DNA from 2 places in the Salinicola lusitanus genome. Region 1 is predicted to be linked to the other one. Evidence: predicted binding sites of a transcription regulator. Region 1 holds the regulator's gene; the other holds the start of a gene.
What was found. Region 1 encodes FliA, which starts transcription of late flagellar genes. Its sites were predicted from a motif close to CTAAAGTTNNNNNNNNNNCNGCCGATA; they were not measured.

Region 1 (10,905 bases):
TGATGGGAATCCCCAATCCCGTCAGCGACATGACCCTGGAGCTCTACCCGCACATGCTCGACCGCTTCCACGAGTGGCACACCCGCCAGGGCATGCCGCGCTCGCCCCTGGCGGGCTTCCGCTGCTGCTAGGCGGGCGCATGTCGCACAAGGAACCCCGCATGGCCAAGAGCCTTTTCTTCGGCGGCAAGGGCGGCGTCGGCAAGACCAGTTGCGCCACCGCCTATGCCTTGAGCTGCGCGGCGGCCGGCTGGCGGACCCTGCTGGTCTCCACCGACCCGGCCCACAATCTGGCGGATCTGTTCGGGCGCTCGCCGGGGCCGAGTCCAACGCGCATGCGGGCCGGTCTCGACGTCGTCGAGCTCGATCCCGATCACGAGACGCAACGCTACCTGGAGCAGGTCAAGGCCACGCTGCGCCCCCTGGTCAGCGGCGAACGCAGCGAAACCGTGTTTCGCCAGCTCGACCTCGCACGACATGCTCCCGGCACCGAGGAAGCCGCCCTGTTCGATGCCCTGGTGGGCCTGTTGCTGGATACCGGCGACGCGTACGATCGACTGATCTTCGACACCGCGCCCGGCGGGCACACGGTACGTCTACTGGCGCTGCCCGAGATCATGGGCGCCTGGGTGGAGGGATTGATGCAGCGCCGCCGCAAGGTACGCAGCGACTACAAGGCGTGGCTCGGCGACGGCGAGGTCGTCGACGACCCCATCCAGGAGACGCTGATGCGCCGCCGCGGGCGTCTCGCCGCCGCCCGCGAGCACCTGACCTGCCCCGCGCACTCGGCGGTGATCCTGGTCGCCAACCCGGAACGGCTGCCGGCACTGGAAACCGCACGCACCCGCCAACTGCTCGAGAGTCACGGGTTGCACGTCGGCGCCGTGGTCATCAACAAGTGCCTGCCTGCCGAGATCGACAGCCAATGGCTCGCCAACTGGCGCGAGGAGCAACGCCCCTGGATCGATCATCTCGAGGCGACCTTCCCCGACCGCGAGCGCATACGTATCGATCACCAGTCCCATGCCCCGGCCTGCTGTGACGATCTGGTACCGCTCCAGCAAGCGCTGAGCGGGTTGGCGCCGTGGCACGCCCAGCCATGAGGGTCGGGCGGCCCGAGTCGATGGCCTAGCGCGTGCCGATCACGCTGTAGACCAGCCACGTGGTGTAGGCCACGAAACTGATCAGCAGCACGGCACCTTCCAGCCGATTGATGCGGCCCTGCCCCTTGATGCCGATGCCGAACACCAGCAGCGCCAGCGTCAATGCCGCCATGACCGGCCAATCCCGGACCAGCACGTCGGGATCGACGTCGATGGGGTGTATCACGCCGGCCAGGCCGACGACCGCCAGGGTGTTGAACAGGTTGGAGCCCACCACGTTGCCGATCACCAGGTCGTGCTCGTTCTTGCGTACCGCACTGATGGAAGACGCAAGCTCCGGCAGCGAGGTGCCGATGGCGACCACCGTCAGCCCGATGACCAGATCGCTAACCCCGAACGCCTCGGCGACCGTGACCGCGCCCCAGACCAGAAAGCGCGAACTGACGATCAGCATCAGCAAGCCGACCAGCGTCCAGACCACGCCGCGCTTCAGCGACATGGCGTCTGCTGCCGCATGCGCCTCGACATCGGTCTCAAGCGCATCGCCGTGGGTACTGCGGGCCCGCCAGATGCTGTAGCCAAGGAAACCGAAGAGCAGTGCCAGCAGGAGGACCGCATCGACGCGCGAGATCACGCCGTCATGCAGGCACCAGAACGAAATCAGCGTTACCCCCCCAAGCACCGGCAACTCCTGGCGGATCACCTGAGAGTGCACCGTCAGCGGGCTGATCACCGCCACCAGCCCTACGATCAGGGCGATATTGGTAATGTTCGAGCCGTAGGCGTTCCCCAGCGCCAGGCCGGGATTGCCCTGGACGGCTGCCAGCGCCGATACCATCAGCTCCGGAGCCGAGGTGCCGAAACCGATCACCACCATGCCGATCAATAGTGGCGGGAGCCCCAGATGACGAGCCGTCGCCGCGGCGCCATCCACGAATCGGTCGGCACTCCACACCAGTACCACGAGTCCGGCCACAATGGCCGCCAGCGCCATCCACACGTTAGGATCTCCCCTATGTTCGTAAGGCCCCGACAGCCGGTGGCGGGGCAACGACAGAGCGCCCGGCTGCGCTCCGGAGAACGCCTCTGCCGCCCAGGTAAGCGATTGTGCTTCTTCGGCAAAACGGCCTTAGCCTACTATAGTATCCAAGCGGCTGAACTATCATGACTTTTCGACAACAACGCCAGCGTCTTCGAGTGCATCCAACAAACATGCACGGACGTATGTATTCCAGTAACATGCTGACATCAAGCAGCGTGGTACGCCTTTCATCCAGCTTTCGCATCGGGTACGGCTTTGGCAGCAGGCAAGAGTGACTCTGACATCGACAAGACGAGTTTCCTGACGCCTCGACGGACGCGTCGTCGTCTTCGTGCCTGCCACGAATGCGATCTACTGGTCGCCCTGCCGCCTCTGCATCCGGGTGAGCGAGCCAGTTGCCCACGCTGTGGTCACACACTCAGCCACCGACATTTTCGCCCCGCCGAGCGCAGCCTGGCATTTGCCATCAGCGCCTTGATGGCGTTGGCGGCGGCGCTCTACTTCCCGTTCATCAGTTTCGAAGCGCGCGGTGTCAGCAATGCCATTCATCTCGTCGACACCTCCGCCAGTCTCGTCAGGTTCCACGAGCCGTTCGTCGGCATGCTGGTACTGCTGACGGTCGTGGTGCTGCCCACGGTCTATCTTCTTGCCGTCGTCTGGCTGCACCTCGGCCTCCTGCAACGACGTCCGCTGCCGCGGAGCTACCGCATCGCTCGCGCGCTCTCCCATCTCGGCCCCTGGATGATGGCGGACGTGTTCGTCATCGGCGCCCTCGTCAGCCTGATCAAGATCGCCGGCATGGCATCCGTCGACCTGGGCCTTTCGTTCTGGGCGTTCTGCGTCTACGCCCTGCTGCTGCTGCTGACCACACGCTCCATCGACACCGACTGGATGTGGTTCTCGCTGGTGGGTGAGCCGCTCGCCCCCGAGGGGTGCCGACCGGGCCAGCCGGCCGCCGAACAGAAGCTCACCGGTTGCCCGACCTGCGGCCTGGTCAATCGCCTCGGCCATTTCGGGCGCGGGCGCTGCCAGCGCTGTGGCGAGCCGCTACGCTTCCGGAGCCCTCACAGTCTGCAGAAGACCTGGGCGCTGCTGATCGCCGCAACTCTCTGCTACATCCCCGCCAATCTCTACCCGATCATGACCACGACGTCGCTGGGCAACGAAACGCCCTCGACCATCATCGGCGGCGTCATGATCTTTCTCGGCCACGGCGACTGGCCCATCGCGTTGGTCATCTTCACCGCCAGCGTGGTGGTGCCGATCGGCAAAGTCTTCGCACTCGGCTGGCTCTGCATTACAGTCCGGCGCAGCGGTGAATCCGAATTCAAGCACAAGCGCCAGAAGCTGTACCGGATCACCGAACTGATCGGGCGCTGGTCGATGATCGACGTCTTCGTGGTCGCCATTCTGGTGTCGCTGGTCCATGCCGGATCGCTGCTGGCGATCACGCCGGGCCCGGCGGCGCTCGCCTTTTCCGCGGTGGTCATAATCACCATGCTGGCCGCGATCAGCTTCGACCCACGCCTGATCTGGGACGCGCGCAACATGCAGCCCCACATGCCGGCCGCGCTCAAACGCCAGTCACCCTACTCGCCCGTCAAGGAAGCCGACGATGCCTGATTCGATGCAACGCGCCAAACGGGTGTCGCAATCGCGACTCTCGCCGATCTGGATAGTGCCTCTACTGGCGGCGCTGATCGGTGCCTGGATGGTGTGGGACAACATTTCCAGCCGAGGGCCGTTGATCACGCTGAACATGGACAACGCCGAGGGCATAGAGGCCGGCAAGACCCTGATCAAGACGCGCAATGTCGAAGTCGGCCATGTCGAGGCCGTCCGCCTTTCCGACGACTTGTCACACACCGTGGTCACTGCGCGCATGTCCAACGACGCGGCGCGAATGCTCAATGCCGAGACGCGCTTCTGGGTGGTCAAGCCACGCATCGGGCGCGAGGGCATCAGCGGTCTCAATACCGTGCTGTCCGGCGCTTACATCCAGCTCGCGCCGGGCAAGAGCGATGAAGCTCAGGACAGCTTCGATGTCCTCGAACAGCCGCCGGTCGCACCGCCGGATGCCCCTGGACTCAGGATCAACCTGGTGAGTCAGGTCGGCAATTCGCTCAGCGCCGGCGATCCGGTCACCTACCAGGGCTATACCGTCGGTCGCGTGGAGAGTACCGATTTCGACCCCGACAAACGGGAGATGCGCCACCGCATCTTCATCCAGTCTCCCTACGACAGTCTGGTGACCGATACCACGCGTTTCTGGAGCTCTTCCGGCATCGACGTGCAGCTGGATTCGGAGGGGGTGAACGTCAACCTGGACTCGTTCGAGACGTTGATCAGCGGCGGCGTCACCTTCGGCGTGCCGGAGGACGTGACCCGGGGCGGTCCGGCCAAGCAGGACGCGACCTACACCCTCTACAACAGCGAGGAGAGTGCGCGCGAGGGAACCTATGACCAGTACATCGAATATGTCCTGCTGGTCGATGACACCGTTAGAGGGCTCAGTCGCGGCGCGCCGGTGGAGTATCGCGGCGTGCGCGTCGGTACCGTCGTCGCGGTTCCGTGGCACTTCACCGCCCCGCAACCGGACGGTCTCAACCAGTTCGCGATTCCGGTGCTGATCCGGATCGAACCTCAGCGACTGGAGAGCGGCGAGGACATCAACAAGAATATCGACGATCAAGAAGTGCGTCAGCGCTTCGAGAAGATGTTCAAGGACCTCGGGCTGCGCGCCACGCTCAAGGCCGGCAACCTGCTGACCGGTGCACTGTTCGTCGATCTCAACTTCAGCCAGGACGCCGATCCCTACAAGCCGCTGACGTTCGACGGCAAGCCCGTGTTCCCGACCGTTTCAGGTGGTTTCGCGCAGATCGAACAGAAGATCTCGAACCTGCTGGACAAGCTCAACAATCTGCAAGTCGAGCCGATTCTCGACCGCCTGGATCAGACGATGCAGACCTCTCAGCAGACGCTGGAGCAGGTGCGTCAGATCGCCGAATCGGTCAATGCCATCGTCTCCGACCCCGCGACGCAACAGCTACCGGGCAGTCTCAACGACACGCTCCAGGAATTGCAGAATACGCTGAACGGCTTCTCTGCCGGCTCCTCGGGGTACCGTCAGTTGAATGACACCCTCAAGCAGCTGGAAATATTGATGCGCGATCTGCAGCCGGTGGCCAAGACTCTTCGCGAGCAGCCCAATGCGCTGATCTTCGATCGCGAAGTCCAAACCGACCCTGTGCCGAGAGCTCCCCAATGATGGCCTTACTCATGTTCCGCTGGCGCCAGTTCGGCGCCACGACCCTGCTGATGATCGCGACCGCGGCCCTGGCGGGTTGTGCCGCGCAATCGACACCAACCAATCGCTATACCCTGCCGGAGGTCGCGAGTCCGCCGTCGTCGCCAACGTCGTCGATCTCCGGGAATCGGCAACTCAGCGTCAGCCCGGTCGAGGTGGCCAGCTATCTCGATCAAGAAGGTATCGTGATGCAGACCAGCGATATCGAGCTCAATGCCGCCAATCAGAATCTGTGGGCCGAAGAGCTGGGCCACCAGTTGACACGCCAGTTGCGCCAGTCGCTGTCTGCCGAGCTGCCGGGCGTGACGGTCGTCAGCTCGGCTCAGGGCGGCGCCGGGACGCAGCGGCTATCGCTGAGCGTCGATCAGTTCCAGGGACGCTACGACGGTCGCGCCGTGGCCTCCGGGGAGTGGCAACTCCACGACGGTAACCGGCTGGTGATGCAACGCCATTTCGACGTGACCCGGCCACTGGAGAATGACGGCTATCCGGCGCTGGTGCGCGCGTTGGGTGCGGTGTGGAAGGAGGTGGCGCGGCAGGTCGCGGCGTCGGTTCGTGCGGCGCCATCCGCGGATTGACGGGCGCCAGTTCGAGGGGCCCGTTCGGACATTGAGTGGCGTCGACCCGGGAGCGGTCACGGTGACCGTCCCCGGGTCGATGAATCTGTCAGCGCCGGCGGCGCAGAGTTATCCCGGCTTCTCGGCCGACCGGGACCCGATCAGTGATTGAGCCGACTTCTCAGCCGGGCAACCGCCTGGCTGTGCAGTTGGCAGACCCGGGACTCACTGACGCCGAGCACGGCACCGATCTCCTTCAGGTTGAGCTCCTCCTGATAATAGAGCCCCAGCAGCAGCTTCTCGCGTTCCGGCAGCGCATCGATCGCCGCCATGACGTTGGCCCGGTTATCCGCGTCGAGGAGCGCCTCCAGCGGCGATGGCGGCCCCCCCTCGGAAACCGCCGTTACGCCGTTTTCGCTATCGCTCTCGTCATACGCCAGCAGAAAGCCGTTGTTGGCGTCCGTCAGCAGTTGATGGTATTCGTCGCGGGATATTCCCATCTCGCGAGCTATCTCCCGCTCTTCCGGGGCGCGGCCGAGTTGCTGCTCCAGCCTTCTCACCGCCTGGTCCAGGGCTCGGGCACTGCGCCGCACGCTCCGTGGCATCCAGTCACGACTGCGAAGTTCATCGATCATCGCGCCGCGAATTCGCTGATTGGCATAGGTCGAGAAGCTGGCGCCGTGCGCATTGTCGTAACGGCCCATGGCATCCAGCAGGCCCAGCATTCCGGCCTGGATGAGATCGTCGAGCTCCACGCTGGCGGGCAGGCGCACTTGAAGGGAGAGCGCGTGGCGTCTCACCATCGGCAAGTACTGCTCAATCACTGCGTGCTGATCGATTTTGCCTTGTGCGGTATACATCGAATGGCCTCGTCCAAAAACCCACGGTCACCGAAACGCATGACCCAATGACATCATTATGCCGCCCGCACGCCTAGCCAAGACGGCAAACTGCCCGTTATCCGGCGGCTATTTCGATTGTTTGTCGGCGTCACCCGCGATAATCGATGATCAATTGGCCGGCCGAGACCCTCACCCTGTCGACGCCGTGATCATTGACCGGCAGCTGGAACCGCAGCCGGAACGGGCTGGCGGCGGAACGTCCCGAGAAGTGCTGCGTTTCCCCCTGACGTCGGGCCAGCGGCAGGCAGAACGTCTGCTGGCATAGCCAGGCCTTCAGCGCCGGCGCAGGCGCATCGGTACGGAACGTCCAGCGAACGCGATCGATCCTCGCCTCCCCGAGGGAGGGCGGCGGCTGGATCTCGACGCCTGCCAGCGGACGCTCCGACATCACCACGGTCTGGCCCGGCAGCGGGGCCACCCAGGTTCCCTGGGCAGCCCAGGTCAACGCGATGGGCCATGCGACGACCGTGCCCAGCACGATGCGCCACGACGCTAGCGTGCGGCGAAGATTCATGGCGGCGCGCCAATGGTGGTGGTGACCCGCAGATTGCGATCGTCCGGAATTTCGGCTTGCGAGAGCACCACCAGCGACTTGATCTGGCGGCGCAGGAAGCGTGACAGCAACGCGCGCAATCCATGCTGTACCACCAGCACGGTCGGTTCGTCCCGGCTCTGCTGGCGCTCGACCGCGGCGGCCGTCTGCTGCATCAGGGTATCGGCCAGCCCCGGCTCGAGCGCACCGCCGTTGTTGAGCGCCTGGGTGAGAACCTGCTCCAGCCGGGGTTCGAGACTCATGACATGCATCGATTCGCGCCCCGGGAACCACTGCTGGGTGATCGCTCGACCCAGCGCGACCCGCACCAGGGCGGTCAGCTCGTTGGCATCCGACTGCTGCGGGGCGTACTCCGCCAGCACGTCGAGAATCGTGTGCATGTCGCGAATCGGGACATCCTCGGCCAGCAGGTTCTGCAGAATGCGCTGGAGCGACGTCAGCGGCAGCAGTTTGGGTACCACGTCTTCCACCAGCGATTTCTGATGCTCGGCAACCTTGTCCAGCAGTTGCTGGACCTCGGCCCGGCCCAGCATGTCGCCGGCGTTTTCGTGCAGCAGGTGATTGAGATGCGTCGCGATCACCGTACTGGCATCGACGACGGTATAGCCGTAGATCTGGGCACGCTCGCGCTGGGCCGTCTCGATCCAGTAAGCCGTCAGCCCGAATGCCGGATCCTGGGTACGACTGCCCTCGATGGCACCGGAAACCTGGCCCGGGTCGATCGCTAGCCACTTGCCCGGAAACGCCTCCGCCCGCCCGATTTCCACCCCCTTCAGGGTGATCACGTACGCATTGGGATTGAGCTCCAGATTGTCGCGGATATGCACCACCGACGGCAGAAAGCCGACGTCCTGAGCGAACTTCTTGCGCACGCTCTTGATTCGCCCCAGCAGTTCTCCCTTCTGGCGCTGGTCCACCAGCGGGATCAGACGATGCCCCACCTCCAGCCCCAGGGTGTCGACCAGTTGCACATCATCCCAGCTCGCCTCGGGCGTCTCCTGCACCGCAGGTGGCGCTCTCTCCTCCACCGAGCGGACCGCCTGGACCTGTTCACGCCGCAGGATCCACCACCCCAGTGCCGCCAGCACGACGGCAAACAGCAGGAACACGACGTTAGGCATGCCGGGAATCATGCCGAGCAGCCCCATCACGCCGGCGGCGAGAAACATCACTCGCGGATTGTTGAACAACTGGCTCAGCAACTGCTGGCCGACGTCCTGGTCGGTATTGACCCGTGACACCGTCACACCCGCCGCGGTCGAGATCACCAGCGCCGGAATCTGGGCAACCAGTCCGTCGCCAACGGTCAGCAGGGTGTAGGTCTTCACGGCTTCGCCGAAGGGCAGGCCGTGCTGGGCGACGCCGATCATCAGTCCGCCGATCAGGTTGATGACCATGATCAGAAGCCCGGCCATGGCATCACCGCGGACGAACTTGCTCGCACCATCCATGGAACCGTAGAACTCCGACTCCTGGTTGATCTCGGTGCGGCGCCTGCGCGCCTCTTCCTCACCGATGAGACCGGCGTTGAGATCGGCATCGATCGCCATCTGCTTGCCTGGCATGGAATCCAGCGTGAAGCGAGCCCCGACTTCGGCGATACGCCCGGCGCCCTTGGTGATGACCATGAAGTTGATGACGACGAGAATCAGGAACACCACCAGACCGACGGCAAAATTGCCCCCGATCAGGAACTCGCCGAAGGCCTCGATCACCTTGCCGGCGGCATCGCCGCCCTGATGCCCTTCCATCAGCACCACTCGGGTCGAGGCCACGTTCAATGACAGCCGCAGCAGCGTCGAGAACAGCAGCACTGCCGGGAAAGCCGCGAAATCCAGCGGCTTCTCGGTGAACATGCTGACCAGCAGCACCATGATCGACAGCGCGATGTTGAAAGTGAAGAACAGATCGAGCGCGAATGGCGGCAACGGCAGGATCATCATGCTCAATATCATGATGATCAGTACCGGACCCGCGAGCACCTTGTACTGCGTGTCTGCCGGCCACTTGCGCTGACCGAACCACTGGCTGAGCGCGTTCATTCACTCTCCTTGGATGAATCCGGTGCCGCGTCATCGAGCGCTGCTGGCACGGGTAAGTCACGGGGGGCCGTCGGCACCTCTCCGCCATCGCTTTCGACCTGCTTGAGGCGGAACGCCCAGGCCAGGACTTCGGCTACCGCGGTATAGAGATCGCCAGGGATTTCCTGGTCGAGATCGACATGATGATAGAGCGCGCGAGCCAGCGGCGGGGCTTCCAGGCGCGGTATGCGATTCTCGTCGCCGAGTTCGCGGATTCTGGCGGCTACCTGATCGGCGCCCTTGGCGATGACGACCGGGGCGGCCATCGCATCCTGCTGATAGCTCAGTGCGACCGCGTAATGGGTGGGGTTGGTCACGATCACGTCAGCCGTGGGCACCTTGCTCATCATCCGCCGTCTCGCCATGGCCTGCTGCTGCGAGCGGATACGCCCCTTGACGTGGGGATCCCCCTCCGTCTCCTTGTGCTCCTGGCGGATGTCCTCGCGGCTCATCCGCAACTTCTTGCTGTGGCTCCACATCTGATAGGGGACGTCGATCAGGATGACCAGCAGCAGTGAGGTCACAATGAGCGCGCACCCCACTGCCGCCATCCTCATGGCCGTCGCCAGCGCCTGCTGGATCGGCATCTCCATCAGGCCGAGCAAGGTGTCGCGCTGTGTCCATAAATAGGCCACTCCCACGCCACCGACCAGGACCGACTTGGCGATTGCCTTGGCCAGTTCTGCCAGCGCCTGGGTCGAGAACATCCTCTTCAGCCCCTTGAACGGATTGAGCTTGCTCAATTGAGGCTTGAGGGATTTGGCCGACACCAGCCAGCCGCCCAACATCGTCGGGCCGAGAATCGCCGCCACCGTGAACAGCAGGAAAAGCGGCAGCAAGGCGATCAGGGTATGTTCGCCCATCGACCAGACATGGCTCAGCATGCGGGCCGTGTCGAACGCCAACCCGTGGTCGAAAAGAAAGGCCTGCTCCATGACGATGCTCAGCTCGTCATAGAGGTTGTTGCCCATGATCCAGAGTCCGAGCACGCCACTGACCAGCAACAGGAAGGTGGCGAGCTCGCGAGAGCGCGCCACCTGCCCCTCCTCGCGCGCTTTCTCGATGCGGCGGGGAGTCGCTGGTTCCGTCTTTTCCTGATCGCTGTCGTTCTGTTCGGCCAAGCGCGCGTCCCGCCCGGGAATGATTGGATGGACGCTATTCTGCTGGGAGGGAGGACAGTTCAAAGGGCGAAATAGCAGCGCGTTCGCCCTGCTATTTCGGGGGGAGAGGATGCGGGAAGGATGAAACGCCCGATAACGTGCGGGGTTGCCGTCAGAATCCCAGGCTGTCGAGCAAGTCGTCCACCTGGTCCTGACTGCTGACCACATCGGCGGCTTGGGGGTTGATCTGCGGCCCGTTCA
Region 2 (10,905 bases), 320 kb from region 1:
TCGTTGAGGGTCTGCTCCAGTAGCGCGGCGTGGTGGCTTCTGGACTCTTCGATCAATCGCTGGAGTTGCCGTGCCAGCAGACCGACGGCATCGGCACGGCTGGAGAGATCGAAGGGCATTTCACGAGGCGTGGTACTGAAGTCATGTTCGAGGCGGACGTGATCGGTCATGCGCCTGACTGGCACCAGTAGTTGGCGGTTTATCAGCCACAGCGTGGCCGCCAGCCCCGCGAACCCGACAGGCAGACCGGCCAGTATGACCGTCACCAAGGTACCGCCCGCGGTCGTCACGAGCCAGGCCGCCGTCAGTGTGGCCAGCGAGCTGCCTATCCAGATCCCGGCGAGGACCCCCAGTGTCCGGGCCGATAAATAGTTTTTCATTTTCGGCATGTCTTGAACCGATGTCCTGGTTGCCGAAGACCGCAGTCCGTCGTCGGATGAGTGGAACGTGTGCCCCCTCGTGCCGAGGCGGGGATACGCGTGGCCTCCAGTTCAATATCGACGTTCCGTAGGCGAACTGTAGCGCTATCGTCGGAACCATAAGTAATTAGATGTCATTGATTTAGCGTGCGCTGATCCAGGTTTTGCAGGCTGGTAATCTTAAAGGCCGCCTGTTCGAATAAAGTCTTAACAATCAAATCGGCATCGGAATATCCCTGGCGCTGCTTTTTTTGCCGAGATGAACATTGCGCTCAGTTCGGCGGTGGGGTTTTCCTTGTGGCAAGTGTCGGGCGGTCATCGCTTGGAGTCAGTTCGCGGATAAGAAGTGAAAGGAAGGGTGAGTTAATAAATAGCGGTAATTGGTATGCTTTAAAAAAATCATCCCGACAAGCCTTGCAACTCTGTAAATATCGGCAATAATGTCTTCGCTTAAACCAATCCGCAACGGAACGACGAATGTCTCTACTCAGCGATTATGTCAAGAAAGAACAGCTCCTGAAGCAGCTTGAAGAAGAGCTGAAGCGCATGGAGGGTGATCAGCGCCTGAAATCCGAACTCGAGTTCAAGGAGAAGCTCGAGGCACTGATGGCGGAATACGGCAAGACGACGCGGGACGTCATGGAACTGTTGAGTCCGGCCGAGGGCTCCCAGGCTTCGGCAGCGCCGGCGAGCTCCACTGGAGGACGCCGCAAGCGCAAGCTGAAAATCTACAAGAACCCCAAGACTGGTGAAGTCGTCGAGACGCGTGGCGGCAATCACAAGACCTTGAAGGCCTGGAAAGACGAGCACGGCGGCGATACCGTCGAATCTTGGGTCGTCAGAACGGAAGACTGAGCATTTACTACTGTTACTTCGCTTGGTCTAAAGAGCCCTCTGCCATCGTTTTGGCGGAGGGTTCTGCTTTTCAGGCCTTGGAACTGATCCCGCCGAAGCCGCCATGTCGGGATTGGCCGCTTGGCCCGTAGACGCTGCCACCAATGGCACGATTCAGGAAATCGATGGCCTGTTGGTTATGCTCCAGCCGCTGGGAGATAATGTGGCCGTTGAGACGGTTGGTTTGGCGAACCTGTTCCGCCAACCGGCGAATACGCTGCCAGGTCTCGTCCATGCCGGTGGCATTGGCGAACTGGGCCGCGCCTTGGCTGCCGACGCCAAATCCCTGCGACCGTTGCTGCTCCCTGCGTAGACCTTCGAGTCGATCAAGCTCGCTCAGTTGCTTTTGCTTCGATGCCGCCAGCGTGCTGAGACGCTCTCCATCGGCGTTACCCGAGCCCAGGCAAGTGGCCTCGGCATCCAGGGTTTCGGCGAACGCTTGCAGCAGGGCCTGTTGTTCGCGGAGCAATTCGGCTGGCGTCATGAAAGATTCCTGAATCCGGACCTGAAGTCAGTCAGATGATTAACGCTCACCCAGCATGTCGCGGACGCTCTGGATCAGGCCGTCGGCGATCTTGCCGGTATCGAGTTCGAGCCGGCCCTCGGAGATGGCCTGGCGAATGTCGTTGACGCGAGCAGTGTCGATGTCGCCGCTATCGTCAGCGGTCGGTATCTGGCTCAACGTCGTGGTCGAACCGGCCGCCGTCTTGGCGTTTCCCAGCGATTCAACACTCTTGCGCTGCTCGGCGGCTTCGTTCTGCGTGGGGCGAGTCAGCGGCTGTGTCTGGTCGATTTTCAAAGTCGTTACCTCATGGCTGGATGCACGATGACGGGGTTTCCTACGTTATCGGCAGCGCCCGCGGAAGCTGAAAGCAATTAAGGAAGAGTTTTGTTAAGAAATTTATCCGGGTAGGCTAGAAGTCCACCCGCAGTCGATCCTGCCCTGTCACTCTCCCTTGGAGAATCTGGTTGTTCTCCGTCTTGAGCCGAATCGTACTCCCCAGCCCACCGTTGTCCAGCGCCTCGACGTTGCGACTGACACGAAAGCCCTGGCCGACGGCGGTGAGTACCACCGTGTCGCCACGTTTTACCATCCAGGGCTTGCGCACCATGCTCTCGGTCAGGGTGGTGCCCGGCGGTATACGCCGGGTGGCGACCATGCCGTCCACCTGGGCGGGGTCGTCCAGATAGCCACGGCGGAGCCGGGAAATGTCCGTCTGCTGCCAGTCCAGCGCCCTCGCATCGATCCTTTGCCCCGGCTCGATTGGCTGGCTGGCCACCAGGTGACGGACGACCGCGGAAACCGTTGCCTGCACATAGCGGGTGCGGCTGCTGTCGCTGCCACAGTGCACGCCCACGGTCACCCGGCCTTGGGGAACCCCAGGTCGAGGCAGGAAAGGTTGGGGTGTCGGACAATCCCCGAGATCGGCTGCACGATCCTGAACCGCTATCTCGACCTGATCCCCGAGTGAAGCGGTCTGCTGCTGGAGAAAGCGCGTGACGCTCGCGCTGATCGCATCGTCCGGCGGAACCTCGGTATCCGCCTGCGATATCGAAGGTATCGGTAACAGCGACAGCGCGAACAGCAGCGCCATCAGCGTCATGGCTCCGGTCCAGGCGATCCGGCGCAGACCGGGGCGGCACTTCGACATGGCGCGCTGAAACGTGTCGGGCGGATCTGCTCGCATGTCATGGACCTCGGTGGCTGGCAGGCTCGCGGTGTACCGCGTCGATCGACGGAATTCCCCATAGTGGAAGCGATTTTAAACGGGCCCGCCGCCAGGCATTGATAAAAATGGCGCGCAATTACGGGTCTGTTTACACATTTGCCACGAACATCCCGCCGCTATTCTCCACTCTGTCAATTTTCCAGCGAACGCCATTCGAGGTGCACGGCATGTTCGACAAGTTGGATAACGCGGTGCGCTTCCAGCAGGAGGCCATCAATCTGCGTGCGGAGCGCCAGCAGGTTCTGGCCAATAACATCGCCAATGCCGATACGCCCAACTTCAAGGCCCGGGATTTCGATTTTCGCGCCGAGTTGAACCGGGTGATGGAGCAGGGCCGCAGCGAGGCTTCCGGTGGGCTGTCACTGGCGCGGACCTCGGCCCGGCACATTCCCGGGCAGGCCGGAGGCGGGGCGGGCGTCCGGGATCTGCTCTATCGGGTGCCGGATCAGCCCAGTCTCGATGGCAACACGGTCGACATGGATCGGGAGCGCTCGGCCTTTGCCGACAATTCGCTGCGCTATCAGGCGGATGTCACTTTCGTCAGCCGCAAGATCCAAGGGCTGAAGAAAGCCATGCAATCGGAGTAACACGATGTCGATGTTCAGCGTATTCGAAATTTCCGGCTCGGCGCTGTCCGCCAATTCACAGCGGATGAACGTGACGGCCAGCAATCTGGCCAACGCGGACAGTGTCGCCGGTCCTGACGGGCAGCCTTATCACGCCAGGCAGGTGATGTTCCAGGCGATGAGCCAGCAGGGCGGCAGTGCAGGCGGTGTTCGCGTCAACGGCGTGATCGAGGACAACACCACGCCGATGCGCATGGAGTATCGACCGGGGCACCCGTTGGCGAACGACGAGGGCTACGTGACGATGCCCAATGTCGACCCGGTCAACGAGATGGTGGACATGATCGCCGCCTCACGCTCCTACCAAGCCAACGTCGAGGTCATGAACACCGCCAAGACGCTGATGACGAAAACACTCACCATCGGCGAAGGCTGATCGGTGTCGGTCCATAGCGAGGAGAGGTCATGTCCAGTCCGGTGATCGGCAACAGTACCCTGGCCAACATCAATGGTGCGGCCGCCAAGAGCTCTACCACGGGAGTCGACTCCGGCAGCGAGCTCAACGAGCGTTTCATGACGCTGCTGGTGACACAGTTGAAGAACCAGGACCCGACCAGTCCGATGGAAAACTCGGACATGACGGCGCAACTGGCTCAGATCAACACCGTCAGCGGTATCGAGAAGCTCAACGACAGTCTGTCCGCGATTACCGACCAGATCGACGCGGGCCAGGCGTTACAGGCCACGGCCTTGATCGGTCAGGGCGTGATGGTGCCGGGCAACAGGATCCTGGTGGGAACTTCCGAGGATGCCAACGGTGTGGTCACCACGCCTATCGGCGTGGAGCTGGATAGTGCCGTCGAGGATCTGCAGATCGATATTCGCGGTGCCAGCGGCGAGATCATCGACAGCTTCTCCACCGGGCCCTTGTCCGCGGGCGTCCACAGCTTTACCTGGGATGGCAAGTTGGCCGATGGCTCCAACGCTGCCGTCAACAGCACCTACACGGCTTCCCTGACCGGCACCGTAGGGGATGAAACCTACGCGCCGGCTGCGCTGAACTACGCCCTGGTCAACGGGGTGATTCAGGGGGCGAACGGCGCCCAGCTCGACTTGGGATACGCTCAGGATCCCGTGGCGCTCTCGGAAGTACGTCAGATTCTCTGAGCGAGATTCAGTAACGACATCAACCGTTCTAGCGGACGCAACCGATAAACGTAGGGGATCAGTCATGGGCTTTTCGCAGGCATTGAGTGGCGTCAACGCCGCTTCCCAGCAGTTGGATGTGATCGGCAACAATATTTCAAACTCCCAGACCAAGGGGTTCAAGAGCGGATCGGTCCAGTTCTCGGACGTATTCGCCAATAGCGCCGTGGGCCTGGGTACCCGGGTCTCCGGCGTGCTCCAGGACTTCAGCACCGGCAGCCTCGAGTCCACCGGACGCAACCTGGACATCGCCATCAGCGGCGACGGCTTCCTGCGCTTCCAGCAGGAGGGCGAGGTCGGCTACTCGCGCAACGGCCAGTTGACGCTGACCGCCGACGGATTTCTGGAAAACGCCCAGGGCGCCCGGCTGATGGGCTACGGCCTGGCGGATGCCACCAACGTCAACTCCGGCGTTGTCGTCGGCGGCCAGCCGCAGGTGCTCAACGTGCCGGCGGCGGACATGCCGGCCAGTGCTACCGGTGCCACCGGCACGGGGATCAACATTCAGCTCAACCTGGATGCCTCCACCGTGGCCGACGACTCCTCGACCGCCGTGCTCTACGACAGTCTTGCGGCCAAGACGGCGGGGGACACTACCCAGCAGACGAACGTCGCCTACAACTACTCCACCAGCTTCACGGTCTACGACTCGCAGGGCGCGCAGCACAACGCCACGCTGTACTTCCAGAAGACCGACGACAATGCCTGGAGCGCCCGCACGGCGCTGGACGGCGTGCTCACCGATCAGACGCTCACCGCGACCTTCGATAGCGCCGGCAAGCTGGCCACCATCGACGGTGAAGACGCCACCGCCAATCCGGTTAACTGGCCGAACCTGGCGTTCACCGACAACGAGCTGGGCGACGGCGTCGATCCGATCAGTGCGACCTTCAACATGGCGGGCAGCACCCAGTTCTCCAACGACTCCACGGTCAAGAGCCTGGCGCAGGACGGTTATGCCTCCGGCGCCCTGGTGGGCGTCAGCTTCGCCGATGACGGCTCCGTCGTCGGCAGCTACTCGAACGAGAAAACCATCGATCTCGGACAGATCGCGCTGGCCACCTTCCGCAACCCCGAGGGGCTGTCGCCCTCCGGCGGCAACCTGTTCGCGGCGACCGCCACTTCCGGCAACGAGCTGCTGGGCATCGCCGGGACGGGCACGCTGGGATCGATCGAGGCCGAGACGCTGGAAGCTTCCAACGTCGACCTGACCCAGGAACTGGTCAACCTGATCATTGCGCAACGCAACTATCAGGCCAATACCAACTCGATCCGTACGCAGTCCGAAGTCATGGATCAGATCGCCCAGCTGCGCTGACAACGGCACGCTGCCGGTCAAGTCTTGACCGGCAGCCACCTCGCTTCCAAAGGGTTTCAGCATGGACCGGATTCTCTATACCGCCGGGGGTGGCGCAAGCCAGACCATGGCTCAGCAGTCGGTGGTCAACAACAACCTGGCCAACGTCAGTACTCCCGGGTTTCGTGGCGAGCTGATGGCTTTTCGCGCGGTGCCGGTGGAGGGCGACGCGCGCCTGCCGACGCGCATCGCTTCGATGATGACCACGCCCGGCGCCGATTTCACGCCGGGCACCATCAGTACCACCGGGCGCAGCCTCGACGTCGCGCTGCAGGGCGACGACACCTGGCTGGCGTTGCAGTCGCCGGACGGCGGGGAGGCCTACACGCGGCGCGGTGATCTCCAGGTCGACGCCACCGGCCTGCTGACGTCGCTCGGCAACCCGGTTCTCTCCGACAACGGCCAGGCGATCGTGGTACCGCTCGGGGGCGACGTGACGATCGCCGCGGACGGTTCGATCAGCGTGCTGGAGCCGGGCCAGAATCCCGACGCCGTGGCGCCGCTGGCGCGTCTGAAGATGGTGGTTCCGGGCAACGACAATCTGGTGCGCGGGGAGGATGGCCTGTTCCGCAGAGTGCCGGCGGAAGGCGAGGACGTCGCGGCCCCGTTGCCGGCCGATGACACCCGGCGACTGGTTCCCGGCGCGCTCGAGGGCAGCAACGTCACTCCGACCGACGCGATGATCTCGATGATCGACAGCGCCCGGCGCTACGACATGCATATGAAAGTGATCGAAAGCGCGGATGAGAACGAGCAGCGCGCCAACAGTCTGCTTTCACTGACCAGCTGATGCCAATTTCGACCAGCGGTGCCAGCCACAGCGCGAGCGCACCGATAGTGAGGTTCCTGTCATGATCAAATCTCTATGGACGGCCAAGACCGGTCTGGAGTCGCAACAGGTCAAACTGGATGTGATCTCCAACAACCTGGCCAACGTCTCGACCAACGGCTTCAAGCGATCCCGCGCGGTGTTCGAGGATCTGCTCTACCAGAACGTGCGTCAGCCCGGCGCTCAGTCGTCGGTCGTCGACAACTTGCCTTCCGGCATGCAGGTGGGTACCGGTGTTCGCCCCGTGGCGACCGAACGACTGCATACGCAGGGCGGCTTGCAGAATACCGAGAACTCCCGCGATCTGGCGATCAACGGCAAGGGGTTCTTTGCCGTACAGATGCCGGACGGCACCACCGGCTACACTCGCGACGGCAGTTTTCAGGTCAACGAGAACGGCCAACTGGTCACCGCCAGTGGCTATCCCGTCGATCCGCCGATCGTGATCCCACAGAACGCGCTCTCGATCACCGTCAGTCAGGACGGTGCCGTATCCGTCACCCAGCCGGGGACGTCCCAGAGCAATGCGGTGGGGCAGATCATGCTCTCAACCTTCATCAATCCGACAGGACTTCAGAGCATCGGCCAGAACCTGTACCTGGAGACCGATGCCTCGGGTCCGCGTACCGATCTCAACCCGGGGCTGGATGGTGCCGGCAAGCTCTACCAGGGCTATGTCGAGACCTCCAACGTCAATGTGGTCGAGGAGATGGTCAGCATGATCGAGACGCAGCGTGCCTACGAGATCAACAGCAAGGCCGTCGAAACGTCCGATCAGATGCTCCAGCGTCTGACGCAGCTATAAATCGGGGAAGTCGCGTGTTGCTGACCGCAGAACTAGCCACGACGTGGCGCAGAGTGATGATGCTGATCGGCCTTGGGCTGACGATGGTCGTGACGGGCTGTGCGCAGATTCCCAGGCACTCCGTGGTCGAGAATTCCGCACCGGTGGAAATCCCCTCGACGCCGCCGGCCCAGGCCAACGGCTCCATCTATCAGGCGCGCTTCGGTTTTCAGCCGCTGTTCGAGGATCGGCGTCCGCGCCAGGTCGGCGACATCATCACCATCGTGCTCGACGAGCAGGTCAGCGCCAGCAAGAACTCCGCCGCAAACGCCACTCGCAACGGCTCCACCACCTTTACACCGGGGGTGGTTCCCAACCCGATCGACTTCCTCGAGAGATACGGTACGGATCTGGCGGGCGAGAACGTGTTCAACGGTTCCGGGGGGGCGAACGCCAACAACACCTTCACCGGGACGATCACCGTGACCGTCTACGACCTGCTGGCCAACGGCAACCTCAAGGTACGGGGGGAGAAACAGATCGCGATAAACCAGGGCACCGAATACATCCGGTTCTCCGGCGTGGTCAATCCCCGGGCGATTACCGGCGCCAATACCGTGCAGTCGACCCAGGTCGCCGATGCCCGCATCGAGTACATCGGTGACGGCTACATCAACGAAGCGCAGAACATGGGTTGGCTGCAGCGCTTCTTCCTCAACGTCTCGCCTTTCTGATGCCTATGATCCGCCTGTTCCGTTCGATCCGGTCGTGCCGCCCGTCGCTGGTACAAACATTGGCGTTGGTGACGATGCTGCTGTTCAGCCTCGGTGCGCAGGCCCAACGCATCCAGGATCTCGCCAACTTCTCGGGCGTGCGTGACAACCCGCTGGTCGGCTATGGACTGGTGGTCGGCCTCGACGGCACGGGAGACCAGACCACCCAGGCGCCGTTCACCGGCCAGAGCATCACCAACCTGTTGTCGCAGCTGGGGGTGACGATCCCGGCCGGCACCAATATGCAGCTGCGCAATGTGGCCGCGGTCATGGTGACCGCGAAGTTGCCACCGTTCTCGCGCCAGGGGCAAGAGATCGACGTCACCGTCTCTTCCGTCGGCAACGCCGACAGCCTGCGGGGCGGCACGCTGTTGATGACGCCGCTCAAGGGCGCGGACGGTCGTGTCTACGCCCTGGCCCAGGGCAACGTCTATGTGGGGGGCGCCGGCGCCCAGGCGGCCGGCAGCAGTGTGTCGGTCAACCACCTGGCGGCGGGCCGAATTCCCGGGGGCGGGCTGGTCGAGCAGGAGGTGCCGGTGCGGCTGGGCGACGCCAGCGGCACCCTGGACCTGTTCCTCAAGCAATCCGATTTCGAGAACGCTCGCCGGATGGTGGCGGCCATCAATCAGGAGTTCGGCGCGCCGGTGGCGGCCGCGCTCGATGGGCGGACGGTGCAGCTCAAGCTGCCGGCCAACAGCAACGATCGGGTCACCTTCCTGGCCCGGGTACAGGGGGTCGACGTCACCACCGAACGCGGCCCGGCCAAGGTGATCGTCAATGCCCGCACCGGCTCCGTGGTGCTGTCGGATACCGTCACGTTGAACCGCGCGGCGGTCGCCCACGGCAACCTGTCGATCGTCATCGACTCCAACCCCCAGGTCAGTCAGCCCAACGCGCTGGCCGGCGGCGATACGGTGGTGGTGCCGAATGCCGATATCAGCGTGCAGCAGGAGGGCGGTGCACTGCAGGTGGTCCAGACCAGCGCCGACCTGATGGATGTCGTCAACGCACTGAATGCCCTGGGGGCCTCGCCACAGGATCTGATGTCGATCCTGCAGGCGCTGAAGTCCGCAGGCTCGCTCAACGCTGAACTGGATATCATCTGATGGCACTGGGTAACGATCTCTCCGGCCAGTTCGCGCTCGACGTCCAGAGCGTCCAGCGGCTCAAGTACAGCGCTGCGAACTCGCCGCAGGACAGCCTCAAGGAAGCGTCGCGCCAGTTCGAGGCCGTCTTTCTGCAGATGATGCTCAAGAGCATGCGCGATGCCAGTCCCAAGTCCGGGCTGCTGCAGAGCCATCAGATGGACATGATGCGCTCGATGCAGGATCAGCAGTGGGCCCAGCAGTTGGCGGGAAAGGGACTGGGACTGGCCGATCAGCTCGTGCAGCAACTCGAGGGCAGCGGCCTACCCGGGACAGCGGCGCTGCCGGCCGCCAGCGAGCGGGAGGACGCCTCGACCTTGATTGCCGGGATCCCCCGCGGCACGCCGCGGCTGCTGCATGGTGGCCTGCGCACCCCCGGATTCGCGCCGGACGTCTCCCGACATGGTCTGGCGATGCCCGGGCCGTCCGCCAGCGGTGCGACCGCCGGCGAGTCGGCCGGCGCAGGGACGACAGGGCTGTCGGGCGCCGATTTCGGCGACCGACCGGCCCACGTTCGCGCTTTCCTCGAGCAGTTGGCTGGGCCGGCCCAACGTGCCGAGCACTCCTCTGGGGTGCCCGCCGAACTGATCCTTGCCCAGGCCGCGCTCGAGACCGGTTGGGGGCAGCGCGAGATCCCCACGGCAGGAGGGGGGAACAGTCACAACCTGTTCGGCATCAAGGCTGGCCAGTCCTGGCAGGGCACCACCACGGAAATCACCACCACCGAATACGTGAATGGCCGGCCGATCAAGATGGCCGACCGGTTCCGCGTCTACGACTCCTATACGGAGGCGTTCGCCGACTACGCCAGGTTGATCGGGGACAATCCCCGCTACCAAGGGGTGGTAGCGGCTTCGTCGCCCGATGAGGCTGCCCGGGCGTTGCAGCAGGGCGGCTACGCCACGGATCCGCGATATGCCGCCAAGCTCCAGGCGATCATGGCGCAGTTGGGCGGCTTGGACGCCATTCCTGACCGCGGGCTGCTGGCGGCCGCCACCAGCGACGACGACAACCCCTTCGGTCCGGATACGCTACCTTCCGCGATTTTCTAGGGCCTGGCCGCATGGCGGTGGGCAGTAACAAAACATTGCGAAATCACCCCGGCCGGGATTCAAGAAGTGGCGGATACAGCCGATAGAAATCATAACTTTGCATGGATCCGCGCCGGACTCTGGATGGCGTTTCACGGGATAGCGATATGA

Region 2: flgM (flagellar biosynthesis anti-sigma factor FlgM) is a predicted target of FliA. The motif match lies at 2,159-2,185, and genes of this name have one in related genera.

Annotation. Positions count from the first base shown of each region.
Region 1 is NZ_CP151919.1:3,812,746-3,823,650, forward strand. Features, by position in the region: gene AAGT95_RS17215 (cory-CC-star protein) at 1-131, shown strand, start outside; gene AAGT95_RS17220 (ArsA family ATPase) at 161-1,102, shown strand; gene AAGT95_RS17225 (calcium/sodium antiporter) at 1,128-2,096, opposite strand; gene AAGT95_RS17230 (paraquat-inducible protein A) at 2,400-3,767, shown strand; gene pqiB (intermembrane transport protein PqiB) at 3,760-5,412, shown strand; gene AAGT95_RS17240 (PqiC family protein) at 5,409-6,029, shown strand; gene AAGT95_RS17245 (RNA polymerase sigma factor FliA) at 6,170-6,868, opposite strand; gene AAGT95_RS17250 (flagellar protein FlhE) at 6,999-7,424, opposite strand; gene flhA (flagellar biosynthesis protein FlhA) at 7,421-9,505, opposite strand; gene flhB (flagellar biosynthesis protein FlhB) at 9,502-10,665, opposite strand; gene cheZ (protein phosphatase CheZ) at 10,817-10,905, opposite strand, start outside.
Region 2 is NZ_CP151919.1:3,497,713-3,508,617, forward strand. Features, by position in the region: gene AAGT95_RS15660 (GGDEF domain-containing protein) at 1-380, opposite strand, end outside; gene AAGT95_RS15665 (histone-like nucleoid-structuring protein, MvaT/MvaU family) at 897-1,274, shown strand; gene AAGT95_RS15670 (flagella synthesis protein FlgN) at 1,345-1,797, opposite strand; gene flgM (flagellar biosynthesis anti-sigma factor FlgM) at 1,837-2,112, opposite strand; gene flgA (flagellar basal body P-ring formation chaperone FlgA) at 2,228-3,001, opposite strand; gene flgB (flagellar basal body rod protein FlgB) at 3,211-3,630, shown strand; gene flgC (flagellar basal body rod protein FlgC) at 3,635-4,045, shown strand; gene AAGT95_RS15695 (flagellar hook assembly protein FlgD) at 4,075-4,776, shown strand; gene flgE (flagellar hook protein FlgE) at 4,841-6,133, shown strand; gene AAGT95_RS15705 (flagellar basal body rod protein FlgF) at 6,195-6,962, shown strand; gene flgG (flagellar basal-body rod protein FlgG) at 7,024-7,806, shown strand; gene AAGT95_RS15715 (flagellar basal body L-ring protein FlgH) at 7,863-8,519, shown strand; gene AAGT95_RS15720 (flagellar basal body P-ring protein FlgI) at 8,594-9,664, shown strand; gene flgJ (flagellar assembly peptidoglycan hydrolase FlgJ) at 9,664-10,755, shown strand; gene flgK (flagellar hook-associated protein FlgK) at 10,902-10,905, shown strand, end outside.